One region of the Arthrobacter sp. TJ-266 genome, then DNA from elsewhere that is predicted to be linked to it. Evidence: riboswitches for the same ligand, from Rfam matches in the RefSeq annotation. Region 1 holds a riboswitch; each other region holds the start of a gene.
The links. A riboswitch is a leader RNA that binds a small molecule or an ion and turns the genes downstream of it on or off. The one in region 1 is predicted to bind S-adenosylmethionine.

Region 1 (5,217 bases):
CCACGAGGAGGGTGGCGCCCTCCGTCTCGGCCGCGGATTCCGCAGGATTCAGGAGCGGGACGGCGATGAAGGCGCCCGCGGCGAGCACGGCAACGGCTCCTCCCGCGATCCACGGCGCCCGGCGCCGCCGTCGGAGCGTGAAGCCGTGACCGGCCGCGGGAACCGGTGCGACGGGGGTGTCGGAAGGGGTCGTGGCGGGAGTGTTGGACGAAGTGTTCTCGGTCATGATGAAGGCCTTTCTGGGCACGCCGAAGGACGCGGTGTCGGGAGGGAGGGGAAAGAGGTGTGCGAGGGACGGGACCGGTGTCAGGCCCGCTGCAGGCGTTGCTGAGGGGTGGTGTGGCGGACGAGCCGATCGCCGGTCACCTGGACGAGTGCCACCGTGACGACGAGGATGACGATCGTCGCGAGCATCACCGTGTTGTCGAAGCGCTGGTAGCCGTAGGTCACGGCGACGTACCCGATGCCCCCGGCGCCGATCGTGCCGGCGATGGCCGAGTACTCGATCATCGCGATCACCTGGATGGTGAGACCGCCGATCACCGCGGGCACGGCCTCGCTGAACTGCGCGGTCCGCATGACCTGGAAGGTCGAGCCTCCCGAGGCGCGGGCCACCTGGATGACGGACGGCGGGACGGACCGCAGGGCGTTCTCGACGATCCGCGAGAAGAAGGCGATACCCGCCAGTGACATCGGCACCACGGCAGCGGCGATACCGATGTTGGTCCCCGTGACGAAGCGTGTGAACGGCACGATCGCCGCCATCAGGATGAGGAAGGGCAGTGACCGGCCGATGCTGATGATCCAGCTGAGCGCGGTATGCACCGCCGGACGTTCGTGGAGTCCGCCCGGCGCGAAGTTGTGGAGCAGTACCCCCAGTGGGGTGCCGAGGACGACGACGACGGCCATGACGATGCCGACCATCGCGACGGTCTCCCCGTAAGCGGGGGCCAGCAGCGCGGGGAGGTCCCCGATGGCCACGTCCGCGCGGGGCAGCACGAGGGCGCTCATGCCACGCTCCCGACGGCCCCGGTGAGGACTCGCTCGGTGGCGCCGGCGGGCACCCTCCGGAGATCCGGCGTGCCGCTCAGGCCGCACCGGGCGAGCGCTGCTGCCACGCGGGCGTCGTCGTCCGTCCCGATGCCCAGGGTGGCGCTGCCGGTGTTGACCCCGTGCACCGTCTCGACGGCTGCACCGAGCAGGTGGACGGCGACCCCGAGCTCTGCCGTGACGCGCTGGATCCAGTCGCCGGGTACGGAGGTGGAGTCGTAGGTGACGAACCATGCGCGGGTTCCGCTCTCGGCACCGGCGTGTCCGCGGCGGGGCTGCAACGACCTCCCGAGCCGGGATTCGTGCGAGGTCAGCAGGTCCACCAGGCAGCCCTGCTCCACGATCCGCCCGTGATCGAGCCGCGCCACGGTGTCCGCGACCTGACGCACCGTGTCCATCTCGTGGGTGATGAGGACGACCGTCAGCTCGAGATCGTCCCGGAGTTCTCGGAGGAGCCCGACGACGGAGCGTGTGGTGTCCGGGTCCAACCCCGACGTGGCTTCGTCGGCGAGCAGGATGCTGGGTCGCAGGGCGAGCGCGCGTGCGATCCCGACCCGCTGCGCCTGGCCGCCCGAGAGCTGGAACGGGTAGTACCCGGCTTTGTCGGCGAGCCCCACGCGGTCCAGCAACTCGTGCACACGGGCCGCCGTCTCCTGCGGTGTCACGCCGAGGAAATCGAGGGGCAGGGCGACGTTCTCGGCGGCCGTGCGCCGGCTCAGCAGACTCGAGGACTGGAAGACGGTGCCGATGCGGCGCCGTGCCTCGCGGAGGTGTTTCTCGGGCAGGCCGGACAGGTCCTCGCCGTTCACCACCACGGACCCCGAGGTGGGACGCTCCAGCAGGTTGATGCACTGGGCGAGGGTGCTCTTGCCCGCACCGCTCGGCCCGACGACGGCCGCGATGCGCCCGGTGGGCACCTCGAAATCGAGTCGGTCGAGAACGGTGACGGCGGTGCCGCCGTGGCCATAGGTCTTGGTCAGGTGTCGTAGAGAGATCATGGGGTTCCTCGGAAAGGGCGGAGTGGATCGATAGAACGGCGCTGGACGGCGGAACCGGGAATCAGTGCCGGAGGTTGACGCAGGACGACGGCGCCGGACGTCGGTTCATGAGCGCGTCAGGGACGCGTCAGGGATGCGTCAGGGGCGGACGGTCTGGAGGCGGTACCGCGCTCCGCGGTGGTCCTCGGGCAGGCGGTCGCCCTTACCGAACAGCTTTTGACGCAGTGTCCCCTCGGCGTACCCCGTGGGATAGGCGCCGCGCCTTTGCAGCTCGGGGATCACGTGCGTGATGACGTCCTCGAAGGAGCCGGGTGTGATGGCGTAGGCGAGGTTGAATCCATCGACGTCGGTCTCGTCGACCCACGCCTGGAGCTCATTGGCCACCTGGGCGCCGGAGCCGACGATCCGCGGTCCGAGCCCTCCGATCCCCGCCCATTCCGCGATGTCGCGGACCGTCCACGGGGCGCCGTCGTCGTTCACCTTCTGGAAGTTCGCAACGGCGGACTGGATGGCGTTCGACTCGACGTTGCCGAGTGGCTCGTCGGGGTCGTAGATGCTGAGATCGATCCCGAGCCAGCCGGACAGCAGGACGAGGGCGCCCTCGTAGCTGACGTACTGCTGGTAGTCGGCGTGCTTCGCCCGGGCCTTCTCCTCGGTCTCGTCGGTGATGATCGTGAGCATCGTGTAGATCCGCACCGCATAGCGATCCCGCCCGGCGGCCTCCACCGCGTCCCGGATACGGGACACGGAGTCCTTGAGGATGGCCTTCGTCGGCGCGCCGACGAACACGGCTTCTGCGTTTCCGGCCGCGAAACGGACACCGCGGGGCGAGGCTCCGGCCTGGTAGATCACCGGGGTCCGCTGCGGGGAGGGCTCACTCAGATGGATGCCGGGAACGGTGAAGTAGGTGCCGTCGTGCCCGATGTCGTGGACCTTGGCGGGGTCGGTGAAGACGCCGGTGGCGCGGTCGCGGACCACGGCGTCGTCCTCCCAGGAACCTTCGAGGAGCTTGTAGAGGACCTCGAGGTACTCGTCGGCGTGGTCGTAACGCTCGTCGTGCTCGAGCTGGTCCTCGTTGCCCATGTTGCGGGCGGCCGAGGGCAGGTAGCCCGTGACGACGTTCCAGCCCACCCGCCCGTTGGTGAGGTGGTCCAGGGTGGAGAGGCGACGGGCGAAGGGGTACGGGTGCTCGTAGGCCGTGCCGGCCGTGACACCGAAGCCGAGGTGGTCGGTCACGAGCGCCATGGCGGAGACGAGCAGGAACGGATCGTTGACGGGCGTCTGCGTGCCCTGCCGGAGCGTCGCCTCGTTGGAGCCGCCGTAGACGTCGTACGTGCCGAGGACGTCCGCGATGAAGATGCCGTCGAACAGACCCTTCTCGAGCGTCTGCGCGAGATCGGCCCAGTACCGCAGGTCCTTGTAGCGCCAGGACTGGTCCTCGGGGTGCCGCCACAGCCCGGGCGACTGGTGGCCCACGCAGTTCATGTCGAAGGCGTTGAAACGGATGTGCCGTGCGGGAGCGGGCATGAAGAATCCTCGTGTCGAGGCACTGCCGTGGAGGGAGCGCCGTACTTGCCCGGCAGCTCAGCCGGACCGAATCCTCACCTGGGGCACCCCGCTACAGCGAGAGGGTTGCCGTCCAACGAACCAGGGTTTTGCGTTGGAACTCGTGATTCTGGGTCCGAGCCTAGGCCGGGTGTTCCGCGGACGTCCACCCTCCCGGGTCACAGTGCGTCACGAACCTCCGCTCCGGCGACGGGGTCACCAGCGGTCACCGCAGGTAGGAGGCGCCGTTCACGTCGATCACGGTGCCGCTGACCCAGACCGGCGCATCGGTGGCGAGCCAGGCCACCGCCTGCGCCACCTCCTCCGCCGTCGCGACCCGGTTGAAGGCGCTCTGGGCGCGCACGGCGTCGCCCGCGGGGCCGTCGAGCACGGTGCGGCCCATGGCGGTCTCCACGAAGCCGGGCGCCACGGCGGCCGAGAGGATGCCGTGCGGCGCCAGTGCCACCGCGAGCGACTGCGTCATGGAGTGCAGTGCCGCCTTGCTCGCGCCGTACGCGGGCGTGGTCGGCTCGCCCCGGTAGGCGCCGCGCGAACCGACGGCGACGAGTCGGCCGCCGTCGGGCCCCTGCGGGCGTTCGATCAGATGGCGCGCGACGAGCCACGCGAGGTTCGCCGGGCCGGTCAGGTTGACGGCGAGCGTGCGCTGCCAAGCACGCTGCCACTCCTCGTAGGAGGTGGAATCGAGCGGATGGGCGGTGAAGACCCCTGCGTTGTTGACGAGCACGTCGACCCCGCCAAGTGCCCCGACGGCGTCCGTCACGATGCGCGCGCATGCCTCCGGATCGGCCACATCACCGACGACGACGGCGTGGCCCTCCCCGGGAAGACCTGCGCGAACCGACTCCGCGGCGTCGACGTCCCGGCCCGCGTGCACGCCCAGGCGGTGCCCGCGGCCTGCGAGTTCGACGGCGATGCCGGCGCCGATGCCGCGACTCGCGCCGGTGACCAGGATGCTCAGCGTCATGCTCCTGACGCTACAACCTGCACGGCTCCAGACGTCGGCCCTGTGCACCTGTGGATACTCCCGCCATTGTGGGAGTCACCCTTGCTAGGCTGGCTCACCACTTGCCCCTCCGCGTGCCGAAGGATGTCATGGAACCGTTCACAACCCACCTCGAGAGGGGCTTCCTCCGTCTGCGGTGGCGACGCGGAGTGGAGGTCACCCACCCCGTCGCCGTCGCTGCCGCCCGCGCCCTCGCCGAGCACCACGGCCCCACGGCGCTGCCCCTCCTCGTCCACATGCACGGGATCACGGGCATCACCCCGGAGGCACGGGTGGGCATGAGTTCGTACACCGGCTTCAGCCGCGTGGCCATCGTCGGCGAGGATGCCGTGGACGAGGTGATGTCCGGCTTCGCGCACCGCTCCCCCACGACATCCCGGTACTTCTCCTCCGAGGCCGATGCCCTGAGCTGGCTCGTCGATGCCCCCGGTCGGGATGCCGTCGCCACCCACCACGAGTCCCCTGCCGGTCAGGAATCGGCGCGTTGACCACCGGCGCTCGTCGATGCCAGAGTCGGGACCATGAGTGAGCACACGAAGGACGACATCTCCGTCAGCGACGACGGCGCGAAGACCCGCTACGTCGCTATGCTCGACGGCA
Region 2 (5,217 bases), on a different contig from region 1:
GGCCGCGGGCCTCAGGACAACAGGGGGGTGGGTCACGGGTGGTCAGGCTCCTTTGGCGGCGCGGAACCCCGCGTCGAGGTCGGCGAGGATGTCGTTGATGTTCTCGAGGCCCACGGACAGCCGCACGAGGCCGGGACGCACGCCCGCGGTGAGCTGCGCCTCCGCGCCGAGCTGGCTGTGCGTCGTCGACGCCGGATGGATGACGAGCGAGCGGACGTCACCGACGTTCGCCACGTGCGAGTGCAGTTCGAGTCCGTCCACGAACCGCGTGCCCGCCTCGTGCCCGCCGGCGATGTCGAAGCTGACGATCGCGCCGGTCCCGTTCCGCCCGTACTTCCTGCCGCGCTCGTACCAGGGACTGGACGGGAGGCCGGCGTAGGCCACGCGCTCGACGTCGTCGTGGGCCTCCAGCCACTCGGCGACAGTCTGCGCGTTCTGGACGTGCCGCTCGATCCGCAGGCTGAGCGTCTCCAGCCCCTGCGCGATCAAGAAGGCGTTGAACGGCGACACCGCGGCGCCGAGGTCCCGCAGCAGCTGCACGCGTGCTTTCAGGATGTAGGCGAGGTTGACACCGAGGGCGCTGCCCACCCCGAGGTCACGCGCATAGACGAGTCCGTGGTAGCTCTCGTCGGGGGTGTTCAGGCCGGGGAAGCGGTCCGGGTACCGCGCGAAGTCGAAGTTCCCGGAATCGACGATCACGCCGGCGATGGCCGTGCCGTGCCCGCCGAGGTACTTGGTGGCCGAGTGCACCACGATGTCCGCACCCCACTCGATGGGTCGGATCAGGTAGGGCGTCGAGAGCGTGTTGTCGACGATCAGCGGGAACCCGTGCTCGTGGGCGACGGCGCTGATCCCCTCGAGGTCCAGGACGTCCTGCCGCGGATTGGAGACCACCTCGCCGAAGAACAGCTTGGTGTTCGGCCTGATCGCGGCGCGCCACTGCTCGAGATCGTCCGGATCCTCGACGAACGTGGTCTCGATACCGAACTTCCGCAGCGTGTGCTTGAAGAGGTTGTAGGTTCCGCCGTAGAGGCTCGGGCTCGCGACGATGTGGTCGCCCGCCTCCGCGATGTTGAGCACGGCGAACGTCTCCGCGGCCTGGCCCGAGGCGAGCAGCAGGGCGCCGACGCCGCCCTCCAGGCTCGCGATCCTCGTCTCCACCGCCTCCTGGGTCGGGTTGCCGATACGCGTGTAGATCGGCGCGAGTTCCGTCAGCGCGAAGCGGTTGGCGGCACTCTCCGCGCTCGGGAAGACGAACGACGACGTCTGGTAGATGGGGAGCGCGCGCGCCCCCGTTGCGGAGTCCGGCTCCTGGCCGGCGTGGATCTGGCGTGTCTCGAAAGACCACTCGTTGGACATGATGCTCCCTGTAGGAAGGGGCCTCGCTGGTGTCCGGAACCTGCCGACGTCTCGCCCAGGTCACCGGGCCGTCACGGGCCCGCGCTTGCGCGACGCCGGTCCGGCGTCGAGCCTGGTCTTCACCCGGGGCACCCCACCGCGGTTGGAGGGTTGCCGGCCAGCAAGCCGGGGCTTCGTGCTGGCACTCATGACCTGACTCCATGGAAGCGCACGGCCCCGCTGGAGGCAAGCCGTATGACACTTCGTGAAGGGACGAACGAGTAAGGCGAACCTAAGTCGAGACGTGGATCACTTAGTGCCAAGATATCGGCATGCGCCTGGATCATGTGTCGTACGCCTGTGAACCCGACGGTCTCGCCGCCACCGCCGAGCGGATCTCTACCAAGCTCGGGACGGACGCGGTGAGAGGCGGTGTGCATCCCCGCTTCGGTACACGGAACATGATCGTGCCCCTGGTCAACGGCCAGTACCTCGAGGTCGTGGAGGTCCTCGACCACCCCGCCTCGGACAAGGCCCCCTTCGGTCAGGCCGTCCGCGCCCGCTCCGAAGCCGGAGGCGGCTGGATGGGCTGGTGCGTGGCGGTGGACGACCTCGGTCCGTTCGAGGAACGCCTCGGACGCAGCGCCGTCCCGGGCAACCGCAAATTTCCCGACGGCCAGGAACTCTCCTGGCAGCAGATCGGCATCAAGGGCCTCATCGCCGATCCTCAGGTGCCCTACCTCCTCCGCTGGGACGAGGGTACCGAGGCCCTGCACCCCTCCCTCGCGCGTGCCGCATCGGTGAAGCTCGACTGCCTGACCATCGCCGGCTCGTCCGAGCGCGTCACCGAGTGGCTCGGCACGGAGGTCGAGGAGACGCTCGACGGCGTCCAGGTCCAGTGGATCGCCCCGAACGGCACGCCGGGCGTCATGTCCGTGACGTTCGAGACCGCCCACGGGCGGGTCGAGATCTAGCACGCAGCACTCTGCTCAGAAGAAGCTCAGACGAAGCTCAGACGAAAGGGACCGGCCGACGGCCGGTCCCTTTCTGTGTTCGTCAGTGGTTCGGCGCCGGCTCAGGCGTGGGTATAGGTCAGGCAGTCGGCGGCCTCGGCGCCGGGACCGACCTTGACCGCGGGTGCCGTGCACAGGAGATCCGCGTTGAACGAGCACTCCGAGCGCTGGCACGCCCCGACATGGGCGAGCATCTTCGGCAGTCCGCCGCTGATGGACGTGTCGATGAACGTGGCGCACGAGGCGTGCTCCTCGCTCCCGGACACCGTGATGGCGACCGCCGTGCAGCCGTCATGGTTGAAGGAGCAGTTGTGGACACTGCATTCGGAGACACTGGTGACGACGCTCATGATTCCTCCTGGGGGTGCGGCGGATCCTGACGGCGGAATCCGTACTTCTGCTCAATGAATTCACGGTAACACCGGTAATTGCGAATAATTTAGTCATGATTTGTGCGCGATAAAAGAAAAGGTAAGCCTTGGCTCAGCTACCTATTCCGATGGCCGGGCCGATCAGGGCGAACCCCACGAACCCGGTGATGTCGATCAGCGCGTGCGCGATCACGAGCGGCATGACGCGCTTGGTGCGCGTGTAGAACCAGGCGAAGAGCAGCCCCATCATCACGTTGCCGATGAACGGACCGAACCCCTGGTACAGGTGGTAGCTCCCCCGCAGGAGGGCACTCGTGATGATGATGGCGGGCGTCGACCACCCGAGTTCGCGCAGACGCAGCATGAGGTAGCCGACCACGATGACTTCCTCCAACACGGCGTGCCGCACCGCGGAGAGCACCAGCACCGGCACGGTCCACCAGTACTCGTCGAGCGCGGCCGGGACGATCGCCGTCGTGATGCCGAGAGCGCGGCCGGCCGCGTAGACGCCGAGCGTGCCGACGCCGATGATCCCGGCGAGGCCCACACCGAAACCGAAGGTCCTCAGCGGGCGGTCGAAGGTGAACCCCAGACGCCGGAAGGCCGATGTCCCCTGTCCGCTCAGGAGGAACAGCACCAGGGCGACCGGCACCAGCGCGAAGAAGATCCCGAGCAGCTGGTAGGTCAGGTCGATGTACTGGCGGTCGTCGAGCACCGGGTTCAACGTGGTGGTCTGTGCGGCCAGGGGCCCGCGGGACAACTTGTCCACGAGGCTCACGACGGCGTAGACGCCCGACTGCCCGAGCGAGAGCCCGAGCACGATCAGCAGTTCGGCCGTGATCCGGCGTCGCGGCGGCTGGACCGTCGGGACGGAGGAGCTTCGGTCGGTCGAGCGTCGATCGGTGGGGCGTCGGTCGGTGGACATGGCGCCATCATTCCAGCGGCGGCTGGTGTTTCCCAGCGCGGCGGCACCGGAGCAGGCCTCCGATCCCAGCGGGGCCGGCGTAACCCTCACCGACCGGACGGCGACGTCAGAGCAGGTCCTCGAGGACGTCCGCGAGGGCGATGGCTCCCGCGTCGGCGTCCTCGCGCTCCACGAACTCCTCGGGCGAGTGGCTGATACCCGTGGGATTGCGGACGAACAGCATCGCGGTGGGTGCGATGCTGCCGAGAATGCCGGCGTCATGTCCCGCGCCCGTGGGGAGGGTCGGGGCGCCGGGGAAGGACCGGCCGAGCGCGAGGCCGAGTGTGCGCTGCATGGCCCCGTCGAACTGGACGGTCCCGCTGCGGGATTCCTCGGTCAGCGTGGCGCGGCAGCCTTCGAAGGCGCAGATCTTCTGCGCCTGACCGTGGATCCTCTCGATGAGCTGTGCGGTCACGGCGTCGTCCTCGTGACGGACGTCGAGCCAGAGGTCCACGCGGGAGGCGATCACGTTGGTACCACCCGGAACGGGTTGGAGCCGCCCGACCGTGGCGCGGGCGCCGTCCTGCTCGGCGGCGGCCTTCCGGGCCGCGAGGACCACCTGCGCGGCCGCGATCATGGGATCGGCGCGGTCCGCCATGAGCGTGGTCCCTGCGTGGTTGCCCTGCCCGGTGATCGAGAGGCGCCAGCGTCCGTGGCCGATCATCGAGGAGCCGATGGCGACCGCGGAGTCGAGGTCGATCAGCCCGCGGCCCTGTTCGACGTGGAGTTCCACGAAGTCGCCGATCCTGCTGATGGCCTCCTCGTCCCGGCCGAGGTGGTCGACGTCGATGCCGGCGCTCCGAGCGGCGTCGGCGAAGGTGGTGCCGTCGGCATCCGTCAGGGCGCGCACGTGATCGGGGTCGAGGGACCCGGTGAGCAGCCGCGACCCGAGGCAGGAGACCCCGAAGCGCGAGCCCTCCTCCTCGGGGAACACGGCGACGGCCAGCGACCGGTGGGGCTGCACCCCGCGCTCGCGCAGGAGGTCGACGGCGACGAGGGCCGAGGCGACGCCGAGCGGACCGTCGAAGGCTCCCCCACCCGGCACGGAGTCCAGGTGGCTGCCGGTGACGAGTGCGCCGTCACGCCGGTCCGTGGCGTCCCACCAGGCCCAGAGGATGCCGTTGCGGTCCGTCTCGACCGCCAGGCCGCGTGCCGCGGCTTCCGCGGCGAACCACTCGCGCAGGCTCAGCTCGGCACCGGTGAACACGCCGCGGGAGTACCCGCCGCGTGCCGGGTCGCGGCCCACGGCGCCGATGGTGTCGAGGACCGAGGAGACTGTCTGCACGGCACTGCCTTTCTCCGGAGGATGAGGTTCCAGCATTCCACGAGGACGGCCGCGGACTGCCCGGGACTGCCCGGACAGGCTTGTTAGGGTGAGTGGAGCCCACCGCGAAGGAAGCACCGCCCCATGGCCCTCCCCCCGTCCGATGCGCCGCGCAAGCCCCCGCGCCCGCAGGCCGTCCTGTCCGTGATCGAGACGCTGTGGCTGAGTCCGCACCTGGTCCGCGTGGTCGCGGGCGGGCCGGGATTC
Region 3 (5,217 bases), on a different contig from region 1:
CCGCGCGACCCGCACCTGCAGCGTCTCGTCTCCCGGCTGCGTGCGGCGTCCCCCGACTTCGAGCGTCGATGGTCGGAGGCGAGGGTCGCCGAACACCGGTCCAGCCGGAAGACGATGACGGACACGCCGGTGGGACCGATCACCGTGGATTGCGACGTCCTGTCCGTCCCCGGCGGGGACCTCCGGATCGTCGTCTACACCGTCGCGCCGGGCAGCGAGGACGAAGCACTGCTCGACCTGCTGAGGGTCACCGGGCTCCAGACGCTCTCACCCGAGCCGGTGCCGGACCCCGAGCGGGTGCCGGACGCCGTCAGGAGGTGAGCTGGCGCTTCGAGGAGATGACGCCGGTGTTGAAGCCCGCGAGGTTGAGGCCCCCGTGGAAGCGCGCGTGTTCGATCTTCAGGCACCGGTCCATGACAACGTTCAGCCCCGCGTCCTCGGCGGAGCGGGCAACGTCCTCGTGCCAGGAGCCGAGCTGCAGCCACAGCGTCTTCGCACCGACCGCCAGCGTCTCCTCGAGCACCGACGGCAGATCGTCGTGCTTGCGGAAGACGTCGACGACGTCGGGCACCTCGGGGAGGTCCGCGAGGGACGCGTAGGCGGGCTGCCCGAGGATCTCCTTCGCCACCGGGTTCACGAAGTACAGGCGGTAGGGCGAGGAGGACTGCAGATAGGTGGCGACGAAGTACGACGCCCGGGACGGCTTGTCAGAGGCGCCGACGATCGCCACCGACCGCGCACGGCGAAGGAGTGCCAGGCGCTCGGGAGCCGAGGGCCCCTCCCAGGTACGGATCGACTGCGTGCCGCTCATGCTCCCACTCCCACTGCGCGCGTCACCGATGCGTCATCGTCGTTCTCGCCCGCCGCTTCCTGCGGCAGGTCGTCGAAGGCCTCGTCCGGGGTGTCGACGGCGAGGGTGAGCGCCTGGTCCAGGTCCCACAGGATGTCGTCGAGATCCTCGAGGCCCACGGAGATCCGCACGAGGTCCTCGGGGACGCCTGCCGCGGCGAGCTGCTCGGTGGAGAGCTGCTGGTGCGTCGTCGAGCCCGGGTGGATCACGAGGGTGCGCGCGTCACCCACGTTCGCGAGGTGCGAGGCGATCTGCAGCGACTCGATGAACTTCTGGCCCGCCTTCCGCCCGCCGGTGACGCCGAAGCTGAACACCGAACCCGGGCCCTGTGGCAGGTACTTGCGGGCGCGTTCGTGGTGCGGGTGGGATGGCAGCCCGGCGTAGTTGACGTACTCGACGCGCGGATCCGCCTCCAGCCACCGTGCGACGGCGAGGGCGTTCTCGAGGTGCTCGTCGAGGCGCTGCGCGAGGGTCTCCACGCCCTGCAGGAGCTGGAAGGCAGACATGGGGGAGAGCGATGGCCCGATGTCGCGGAGTTGCTCGGTGCGCAGCTTCGTGAGGAAGCCGTACTCGCCGAAGTTCGCCCACCACTGGATGTTGCCGTAGGAGGGCACGGGTTCGGTCATCATGGGGAACTTGCCGTTGCCCCAGTCGAACCGCCCGCTCTCCACGATCACTCCGCCGAGCGTGGTGCCGTGCCCGCCGATGAACTTGGTGGCGGAGTGGATCACGATGTCCGCGCCGTGCTCGATGGGCCGCACGAGGTACGGCGTACTGAGGGTCGAGTCGACGATGAAGGGCACGCCGGCGTCGTGGGCCACCTTCGCCAGCCCGGCGAGGTCCGCGATCTCGCCAGAGGGGTTCGCGATGACCTCGGCGTAGACGGCCTTGGTGTTCTCGCGGATGGCGGCGGCGTAGTCGGCCGGATCGGTACCGGGAACGAAGGTGGTCTCGATGCCAAACCGGCGCAGCGTGACATCGAGCTGCGTCACCGTCCCGCCGTACAGCTGGGAGGCGGCGACGATGTGGTCGCCCGCCTGACAGAGGGCCGCGAAGGTGATGAACTCCGCACTCATGCCCGACGCCGTCGCCACCGCGCCGATACCGCCCTCGAGGGAGGCGATGCGCTCCTCGAACGCCGCGACCGTCGGGTTGCCGATGCGCGAGTAGATGTTGCCGTACTTCTGCAGCGCGAAGAGGTTGGCGGCGTCATTGGTGTCCTTGAACACGAACGACGTCGTCTGGTAGATCGGGACGGCCCGGGCGCCGTGGGTGGCGTCGGGGGTGCCGCCGGCGTGGAGCGCGCGCGTGCGGAAGCCGAAGGAACGGTCAGCCATCAGAAGCCTGCCTTGCTGGTCTGGAGGGTGGGAGGGAGCTCGACGTCGACGCCGGCCTTGCGGGCGGCGTCCGCCTCGAGTTCGCGGACGATCGGGAGGATGTCCCTGCCGAACGCGGCGACCTCCTCCTGGAAGTGGAGGTAGCACGTGAGGAAGAGGTTCACGCCGATCTTCTTGTACTCGACGATGCGTTCGGCGATCTGCTCGGGCGTGCCGATGAGCTGTGTCCGGAAGCCGTCGTTGTACTGCACGAGGTCCTCGAAGGAGGAGTCGGCCCACATGCCCTTGCCGTCCTTCGTGGAGGCGCCCGCCTCCTGGACGGCGTCGCGGAACCCCTCGACGGCCGGGCGGTGCGCCTTCGCGACGATCTCACGGAGCGTCTCGCGCGCCTCCTTCTCGGAGTCCCGTGCGATCACGAAGCCGTTCAGGCCGAAGCGCGGCCGGCGGCCCGCCTCGAGGGCGGACGCCTGCACCCCGGCGATGTTCTCCTTGAACCCCTCGAGGTCCTTGCCGTTGGAGAAGTACCAGTCGGCCACGCGGCCCGCGGTCGCCTGGGCGGCCGTCGAGTTGCCGCCGAAGAAGATCTCGGGGTGCGGGCGGCCGGGCACGTCCACGGGCGCCGGGCTCAGGGTGAAGTCGTTGATGTCGTAGTACTTCCCCGCCTGGCTGTAGCCCTGTTCCGTCCAGAGGCCGCGGAGCACGCGGATGAACTCCTCGGTGCGTACGTAGCGCTCGTCGTGCTCCAGCCACTCGAGGCCGAAGTTGACGAACTCGTCCTTCAGCCAGCCGGAGACGATGTTCACGGCGGCGCGACCGTTCGAGATGTGGTCGGCCGTGATGATGAACTTCGCGAGGACCCCCGGGTGCCACATGCCGGGGTGGACGGCGGCGATCACCTTCAGCTTCTCCGTCGCCGCGAGGAGGGCGAGGGAGAAGCTCGTGGCCTCGTGCTGTTTGTCCGCGCCGTAGGACGCCGCGTACCGGGTCTGCGAGAGCGCGTACTCGAATCCGGCGTTCTCCGCGATGCGGGCCAGGTCGCGGTTGTACTCGAAGTCCCAGCTGGTGCGCTGCTCGATGGTCGAGACCACCAGGCCACCGCTCACGTTGGGCACCCAGTAGGCGAATTTCAGGGGAGTGGACAGGTCTGCGACGCTCATGGATCCTCCATCGGTCTGGCAGTAGCACCCTACTGTCGCCGCGGTACGCGGAGGCCAGGGTTGCTGCGGCGTCAGTGAGCCAGATCTCTCAGCCGCTCGGGATGGTCACTCCCGAGTCTGACAGCCGCTCCGGAGGGATCCAAACAATGTGTCCTCCCACGAAGGCCTTCGGGGCGGACGTACGCCGGGCGGTGGCAGCCCGGGCAGTGACGGCCGCGCCCCGCCTAGGGTAAGTGGATGGACGGATGGCGGAGGGCAGCGCGGGTTCAGGAGCGGCGCTTCTGGAGCACCCTCGTGATCGTCGGCGCGCTCCTCAGCCTCACGCTGGTCAGTAGCCTCCTCCTGACCGCGCGAGTCTCCGGCGGCAGCATGTCGGCGGGCTTCTACGTGCAGCAGGGTGTGCTGCTCGCGGTCAGTGCGATGGGCACGGCCCTTGCCGTCCGCCGCTGGCGTCGCGTCCGCCGATGAGGGCTTGTGCGGGCCCCGGGCACCTCCTGGCGGAGGCCTGTCAAGAAGGCCGGCGCCAGATGGTACGTCCCGTTACGCAAATGTGACAAACCGACGAGGGTCCGGCTAGGGTCACACCAGCGTCTCCGTCCACGTGAGACGCTTCCGGACGGATTGCCGAGCCCTGCCGCCGACCGGAATACGTCCGCACACACGAAAGGCAGGGACGGGGGAACCATCAGTTCCACCGGGCGCCCAGGTTTCCCTGCAGGCGTCCTCGGGGTTAAGTCGCACACCACCGCCGTATCCAGCGGTGTCCGCGGCCGGGTGACTCCCATCCGAACCCGACAGCTCACCCCGCAGGCATGGGAGAGGTACAGAACCATGTCACGAATCACTTCACCGGCGCGCCACAGGGCCGACGTCGAGGGCAACCTCGCACTGCAGGCACTCGGCCGCATCGCCGGCGCGCACGCAACGACCGTCGGCCGCCCGGTCGCCGTCATCGCGGTCACCTCCGGCCTCGCGTTCGGTGCGATGGGAACGGCCAACGCCGGCACCTACACCGACGCCGCGACGAACTACACCTCGGTGGCCTCCACCGTGGCGGCCCCTGCTGTCGCCGGCTCCACGCACACCGTCGCCGCCGGTGACACCCTGGGTGCCATCTCCGCACGCTACGGAGCGGACCTCACCTCGGTCCTGACCGCGAACGGCCTCTCGCTCGCATCGGTCATCTTCCCCGGTCAGTCGATCACGATCCCCACCGCCGGATCGGCCGTCACCGCGCCGGCCCAGACGGTGTCCGCTCCGGTTGCCGCTGCACCTGCGGCTCCTGCCTACCAGCAGGCCGCCGCTGTTGCACCGGCCGTGTCCACGGCGCCCGGGTCGGGTGTCTACCTGGCCTCGGCAGCGATCACCCCGGTACCCGTGCACGCCTCGTCGGTCGCTGCAGCGCCCTCGGGCAATGCGGCAGCGGCCATCCTCGGATCGGCTCAGGCGCAGCTTCGCGCCGGCGCCGTCCAGGACTGCACCGTGCTGGCCGAGAAGGCACTGCGTGCCGCCGGGATCTCCGTGGGCGACCTCGGCCCGGCTCAGTTCTTCCAGTTCGGCGCCCGGGTGTCCGCCCCGGCTCCCGGGGACCTCGTGATCACCGGCGGTCACGTGGCGGTCTACGCCGGTGGCGGTCAGGTCATCAGCAGCGGCATGAACGGCATCAACGCCACCATGCAGCACCCCCTCTCGGACCTCCCGGGAGCATCCTTCGTGCGGGTCGGCGCCTAAGCGTCCGAACGGACCGTTCGATCCTTGAACGGGAAGCGGCAGGTGCTTGGACGGGGCGCCTGCCGCTTCCTTCGTTAAGAGATCCGGATGAAGGGCTCGACGACGACCACCGCGCGGTTGAGGCACTGAGGCTGCGCTGGGG
Region 4 (5,217 bases), on a different contig from region 1:
GCGCACCACGGTGGAGACGAACCGCTGTGAGGAGGCCTCCTGCGGGTCAGAGTAGACGTCGAACACGTTTCCCTGCTCCACGATGCGCCCCCGGTCCATCACAGCCACCTTCGTGGCCAGCGTCTGGATGACATCCATCTCGTGCGTGATGACCACGATCGTGATGCCGAGGTCCTCGTTCACGCGTCGGAGGAGCCGGAGCACCTCGTGCGTGGTCTCGGGGTCGAGTGCGGAGGTCGCCTCGTCCGCGAGCAGGATCTTCGGCGAGGTGGCCAGTGCCCGGGCTATCCCCACCCGCTGCTTCTGCCCGCCGGAGAGCTGCTCCGGGTAGGCGGAGGCTTTGTCGGCGAGGCCCACGAAGGCGAGCAGTTCGGTGACCCGGGCCTGGATCTCGTCCCGGCTCCTGCCGGCCACGCGCAGCGGGTACGCCACGTTGTTGAACACCGTCTTCGCGCTGAAGAGGTTGAACTGCTGGAAGATCATGCCGATGTCGAGGCGCAGTTTCCGCAGCCGGCGGTCGGGGACGCCGGTGACCTGCTGGCCGTCGACGACGATCTCGCCCGACGTGGTGCTCTCCAGGGCGTTGATGAGGCGGACGAGCGTGCTCTTGCCCGCTCCCGAGTAGCCGATGATGCCGAAGATCTCGCCGGCTTCGATGTCCAGGCTGACGTCGTCGATCGCGGTGACCGGGGGATCGCCCCGGCGGGCCGCGGGAAAGCTCTTGGTGACGTTCCGCAGTTCGATGAGCGGCATGGTCGCCTTTCTGACATGCCGACGGCCGGCCGGGGTGCGGCCGGCCGTCGGAGGGTGGTGGAGCGGTCAGCCCTGGGCGCGGGTGTCTTCCTCGACGCGCTCGAGGGTGGACTGGAGCTCCTCGGCGGGCACCTTCACGAACTCGGCCGTCCCGCCCGAGGTCTCCTGGACGTCGTCGAGCACGGCCTGCGTGTCCTGGTAGATGCTGACGAGGCGCTGGTAGGTCTCGTTGTCCTTCTCCCCGCTTTGGGAGGCGAACACGTTGACGTAGGCTGCGGCCGCCGGGTCCGTCGGGTCGTCCTTCGCGATGGCGTCATCGAAGCTGAGCCCGGCGTCCTGCACGAAATCGTTGTTGATGATGGCTGCTGCGACGTCAGGGAGCGACGTCGGGGTGAGCGCGGCATCCAGCGTGGTGACGGTGACGCGGGATTCGTCGGCGATCACGTCGTCGATCGTGGAGAACGCGCTGCCGCCGTCGCGCAGGGTCAACAGACCGGCCGACTGCGCGACGAGGAGGCCACGCGCGAGGTTCGACTCGTCGTTGGGGATGGCGATGGTGGCGCCGTCGGGGATGTCCTCGACGGACTCGTACTGGGTGGAGTAGAGGCCCAGCGGGTAGATGGCGGTGGAGCCGACGGGCACGAGGTCGGACTCGCTCGAGACGTTGTAGCGCGCGAGGTACACCAGGTGCTGGAACTGGTTGAGGTCCAGCTCGCCCTCGGAGAGCGTGGGGTTGGGCTGCGTGTACTCGGCGAAGTCGACGATCTCCACGGAGATGCCTTCGTCCTCGGCGGCCTGTGTGAACGCGGCCCACTCGGGGTCACTGGCGCCGACGACGCCGATGCGGACGGTCTCGGAGCCACCTGCGGCGTCTCCGCCGGAGAGGCCGCAGGCGGTGGTCAGGGCGAGGAGGGGGACGACGGCGGCGGCGAGCAGCCTGCGTGAGGTGATCATGGGTGTGTCCTTCGAGATGGCACGGCGGTACCGCGGAACTGCAGGGGGGCGTGACGAGGGAGGGCGCGCTGCCGACGGGGCAGCGACGAGGTGGGAATGACTTTCAGGTGACACGCTCGCTGTTCTGGGCTGAGCGTTGGGCGGTCCCTCCAGGGACAAGACCCCTCGGAGGACCGCACGACGCCGTACTTGCCAACCGGGGGACTTGACCCGGCGGCCCAATCTTCACCTGGAGCACCCCACTACGGGAGAGGGTTGCTGTCCAGCCGGCCAGGGCCTGTGGCTGGAACTCATGATTGCTAGGACGACGCTAGGACATCGGAGCGCGGCGGGTCAAAAAGGCCGGGGGAAGGAGCGTCATGCAGCGCCATATCGAGCGCCGTCGGGCAGTCGGGCCGATCCAGATGGACCGTGCCGGACGACGTGGTCCACGGGTCCCGCCTGCCGCAGGTGCAAAGCCTTTCGACGCCGGTGACGCGAACGGTCGCTCGAAGCGGGATCGGCTCACGGGTGCTGACGGACGGGCAGACGCGTCGCTGGGCCGGTTGGTCCGACACCGCCGGTTTGTCTTATACTCGACGTCGGTTTTCCGTCTCAGTGGAGTCCGATGGGGTTGAGCAGCCGGCTTCCAACCTGCAGGGGTCATACCCTGATCAGGTCGATGCAGCGCAGTTGAAAGCTCCCCCGTGAAGACGACACCACCCGCCCCTGAGCTCCTGGAGATCTTCGGGCGCACCTACGGATACCTCCTGACAGAGCAGACCGCTCATGACGCAGTCGACGGTCTTGCGGAAGTCGCCCGCGACGCCATCGGCGCCGCGCAGGGCGCAGGGGTGAGCGTTCTCAGCCATGATGGGAGGCGGTTGAGCGTCGGCGCGACGGACGAGGACGTGCTCGAAGCAGATGACCTGCAGTACGAGTTCGGTGAGGGCCCTTGCTTCGCCGCCTGGTCCACCGGTACCCCCGTCATCATCGAGGACACCCACGCCGATGAACGGTGGCCACAGTGGACGGCCGCGGCAGCTTCTTCTGGGATCCGGTCCTGCCTCAGCGTGCCGTTGATGCGCAAGAAGGAGGGGCTGGGTGCGATGAAGGTCTACTCCGACCAGCCCAACGCGTTCACCAGTAACGATCAGCGGATCCTGACGAATCTCGCCCGGGCCTCAGCGGTCCTGCTGGGACACATCCAGACCAGCGACACCCCGCAGCGCATCAGCGACGAAGTCAAAGCGTCTCTTGCCGACCGGGACACCGTAGGTATCGCCCGTGGTGTCCTCATGGAACGACTGGGTATCGACAAGCAGACAGCGATGGAGCACCTGGTCGAACTCGCGGCTGAGGAGAACACGTCGGTCACGGTGATCGCGGCCCGGCTCAGCGAGCGGTCGGATGGGCCAGGCGCCGTCAGCGGTCCGTGATGATCAAGCTGCCACCCGAAGAACAACGCCTGCGCACGCTCGAAGCCATCCATCAGAGTGGGCTCCACATGGAGGACGTCTGGATCCACTACTTCTCCATCGGCGGTGACGTCGACGAATTCCAACTCGACGGGTATCTCCGTGGTCTGATCAGCGCGAGAAGCTCCGACCGGAACCTCATCTCCCATGCAGTCAACGAGTTGATCAGCGACCTGCCGCGTCCGGCTGCGCCCTACAACGACGAGGCCAGGTCCGACTTCTGACGCTGGGACTCCCGGACGGGACGCCTGATGAGCGTGTATCAGCTCCGCATCGGGCGGGTTCCTCGGTCGTCAGTGCACGTCGCCGACCTGGTCACCCCAGCTGGGCGTCGCTGGTTGTCCGACCAGCGCATCGAGTATCTTGCGAGCCCTCCTGGTGTAATCCCTGACATCGAACTCGTCACCGCGGCTGTAGATCGTGCCGAGCGTGAAAGCGATGCGTTCGACCGTCTCGTCGTCGATGGTGATCCGATGAATGCCCCGCTCGGAGTCGGCGGCATCCGCGGCGGAGATGGCCCGGGTGATGCGCTCGGGGGTGGTCGCGTCGGGTGACTGGGTGAAGGCGTCGAGAGCCGATCTGACCCGGGGGTCGAGGGGCGCCCGGTCGGTGACGGTCTCGGTGCTCATCCGGATACCGTACTTCTCCGACAGGAGAAAGACGGTATCCCGACGTGCCCCGAGCTCCGATGGCCCACGGTCCTGTCGCCCAGAGGTTATGACGAGCGTGATCGGCAGCGTGCCGCTCGCGGCAGCGTCTGCTCTGTCAGCAGCCGTCCATGGGAAGGCTCCGGGATCGGCGATGATCGGTACGCGGCGATGTACTCTGCTGGTTGCTGTCCCCAGGGGTACCAGGACCCGTTCATCTCGTGCGCGAAGCGGGCGATCACGGCGAACGAGACGTGAGACCACGCCCCCGACGTACGGGCAGGGCCCCCTCTGTGGAGCGGGATCACAGCGTTCAGCCGAGCGGCTCAGACGAAGCGGTCCACCAGGTCACTGAGCTCCGCGGTCAGCGACGGCGAGGTGCGGAGCTCCTGCCCGTCGAGTGACAGCACGGGAGCGAGCAGCCGGATGCTCGAGATGAGCCACACGGCGTCGGCGTCGAGGAGGTGATGCGGCTCGAGCGGGCCGTACCCGAGCTCCCAGCCTTCCCTCTTCGCCGCGGCGAAGAGCGCGCTCTGCGATGTCCCGGCGAGGATGCCGCTCTCGAGCTGCGGGGTGAGCAGTGTCTTCACACCGTCGCGGTCATGGGCGAGGAGAACGGTCGACGTCGGGCCCTCGAGCACCTTGCCGTCGGACGAGGTGAAGATGACGTCGTCGGCGCCCTGCGCTTTTGCGTAGCGGACCGCGGCCATGTTGACGGCGTAGGAGAGCGTCTTGGCGCCCATCAGCAGCCACGGCGCGCGCTGCGCCACCGTGCTGTCGTACCCGCGTTCGAGGAACAGGACCTTCAGGCCGGCCTCGCGCTGCCGGACGGTCGCGGCGGGCACCGGCGCCACCTGGACCCACGCCGTCGCGCGCCCCGAGCCCTCGACACCGCGCGTGGCCATCAGCTTCACGACGGCGGTGGTCCGCTCCGGTTCGGCCGCTGCGAACGCGCGGAGCCCGGTGCGGATGGCACGGCCCCAGGCATCGGCGTCGGGCACGGTCAGGTCCAGGGCCGCGGCCGACGACGCCAGCCGGTCCAGGTGCGCCTGCTCCTTACGCGGTGCCCCGTCCACGGCGAGCATCGACTCGAAGATGCCGTCGCCGCGCGTGGCTCCGAGATCGGTGGCCATGAGCTGTGGTTGCGTCGCGTCGACGACCCTGCCGTCGCGATGTGCCGGGTCGAGGAACACGAGGACTGTCATGACGGACAGCGTATCCGCACCTTCCCGCCGGCCAGTGGAGGTCGGTGCGGCACAGCCGTTCGGCGCCCGCTGCAGGCCAGGGCGTCGCTAGTCCTCCGTGGGCTTGCGGGGGGTCAGGTAGGTGGAGCCGTCCGGGTTCCTGACCACCGTCCACTGCTCGAGCTCGGCCTGGCGGCGGTGTTGCGCCTCGTCGTCCTGGTA

Region 2: another riboswitch for S-adenosylmethionine. It lies ahead of AC4D12_RS14630 (bifunctional o-acetylhomoserine/o-acetylserine sulfhydrylase); the one in region 1 lies ahead of AC4D12_RS13645 (LLM class flavin-dependent oxidoreductase).
Region 3: another riboswitch for S-adenosylmethionine. It lies ahead of sfnG (dimethylsulfone monooxygenase SfnG); the one in region 1 lies ahead of AC4D12_RS13645 (LLM class flavin-dependent oxidoreductase).
Region 4: another riboswitch for S-adenosylmethionine. It lies ahead of AC4D12_RS01455 (MetQ/NlpA family ABC transporter substrate-binding protein); the one in region 1 lies ahead of AC4D12_RS13645 (LLM class flavin-dependent oxidoreductase).

The regions. Positions count from the first base shown of each region.
Region 1 covers NZ_JBZCNC010000004.1:427,020-432,236, forward strand. Annotated here, with positions in the region: gene AC4D12_RS13630 (MetQ/NlpA family ABC transporter substrate-binding protein) at 1-226, opposite strand, end outside; gene AC4D12_RS13635 (methionine ABC transporter permease) at 307-1,011, opposite strand; gene AC4D12_RS13640 (methionine ABC transporter ATP-binding protein) at 1,008-2,048, opposite strand; gene AC4D12_RS13645 (LLM class flavin-dependent oxidoreductase) at 2,187-3,575, opposite strand; SAM riboswitch class IV at 3,612-3,723, opposite strand; gene AC4D12_RS13650 (SDR family NAD(P)-dependent oxidoreductase) at 3,820-4,578, opposite strand; gene AC4D12_RS13655 (SpoIIAA family protein) at 4,707-5,105, shown strand; gene AC4D12_RS13660 (GNAT family N-acetyltransferase) at 5,139-5,217, shown strand, end outside.
Region 2 covers NZ_JBZCNC010000005.1:25,509-30,725, reverse strand. Annotated here, with positions in the region: gene metX (homoserine O-acetyltransferase MetX) at 1-36, opposite strand, end outside; gene AC4D12_RS14630 (bifunctional o-acetylhomoserine/o-acetylserine sulfhydrylase) at 43-1,359, opposite strand; SAM riboswitch class IV at 1,436-1,552, opposite strand; gene AC4D12_RS14625 (VOC family protein) at 1,671-2,312, shown strand; gene AC4D12_RS14620 (DUF1540 domain-containing protein) at 2,414-2,701, opposite strand; gene AC4D12_RS14615 (CPBP family intramembrane glutamic endopeptidase) at 2,835-3,647, opposite strand; gene AC4D12_RS14610 (allantoate amidohydrolase) at 3,754-4,971, opposite strand; gene AC4D12_RS14605 (siderophore-interacting protein) at 5,095-5,217, shown strand, end outside.
Region 3 covers NZ_JBZCNC010000003.1:70,326-75,542, reverse strand. Annotated here, with positions in the region: gene AC4D12_RS08970 (helix-turn-helix transcriptional regulator) at 1-321, shown strand, start outside; gene AC4D12_RS08965 (CoA-binding protein) at 311-811, opposite strand; gene AC4D12_RS08960 (O-acetylhomoserine aminocarboxypropyltransferase/cysteine synthase family protein) at 808-2,187, opposite strand; gene sfnG (dimethylsulfone monooxygenase SfnG) at 2,187-3,344, opposite strand; SAM riboswitch class I at 3,349-3,452, opposite strand; gene AC4D12_RS08950 (hypothetical protein) at 3,582-3,812, shown strand; cyclic di-AMP (ydaO/yuaA leader) riboswitch at 3,985-4,170, shown strand; gene AC4D12_RS08945 (LysM peptidoglycan-binding domain-containing protein) at 4,176-5,075, shown strand.
Region 4 covers NZ_JBZCNC010000001.1:273,174-278,390, forward strand. Annotated here, with positions in the region: gene AC4D12_RS01450 (methionine ABC transporter ATP-binding protein) at 1-753, opposite strand, end outside; gene AC4D12_RS01455 (MetQ/NlpA family ABC transporter substrate-binding protein) at 820-1,707, opposite strand; SAM riboswitch class IV at 1,888-2,005, opposite strand; gene AC4D12_RS01460 (GAF and ANTAR domain-containing protein) at 2,394-3,125, shown strand; gene AC4D12_RS01465 (hypothetical protein) at 3,125-3,388, shown strand; gene AC4D12_RS01470 (hypothetical protein) at 3,458-3,793, opposite strand; gene AC4D12_RS01475 (aminodeoxychorismate lyase) at 4,138-5,016, opposite strand; gene AC4D12_RS01480 (hypothetical protein) at 5,104-5,217, opposite strand, start outside.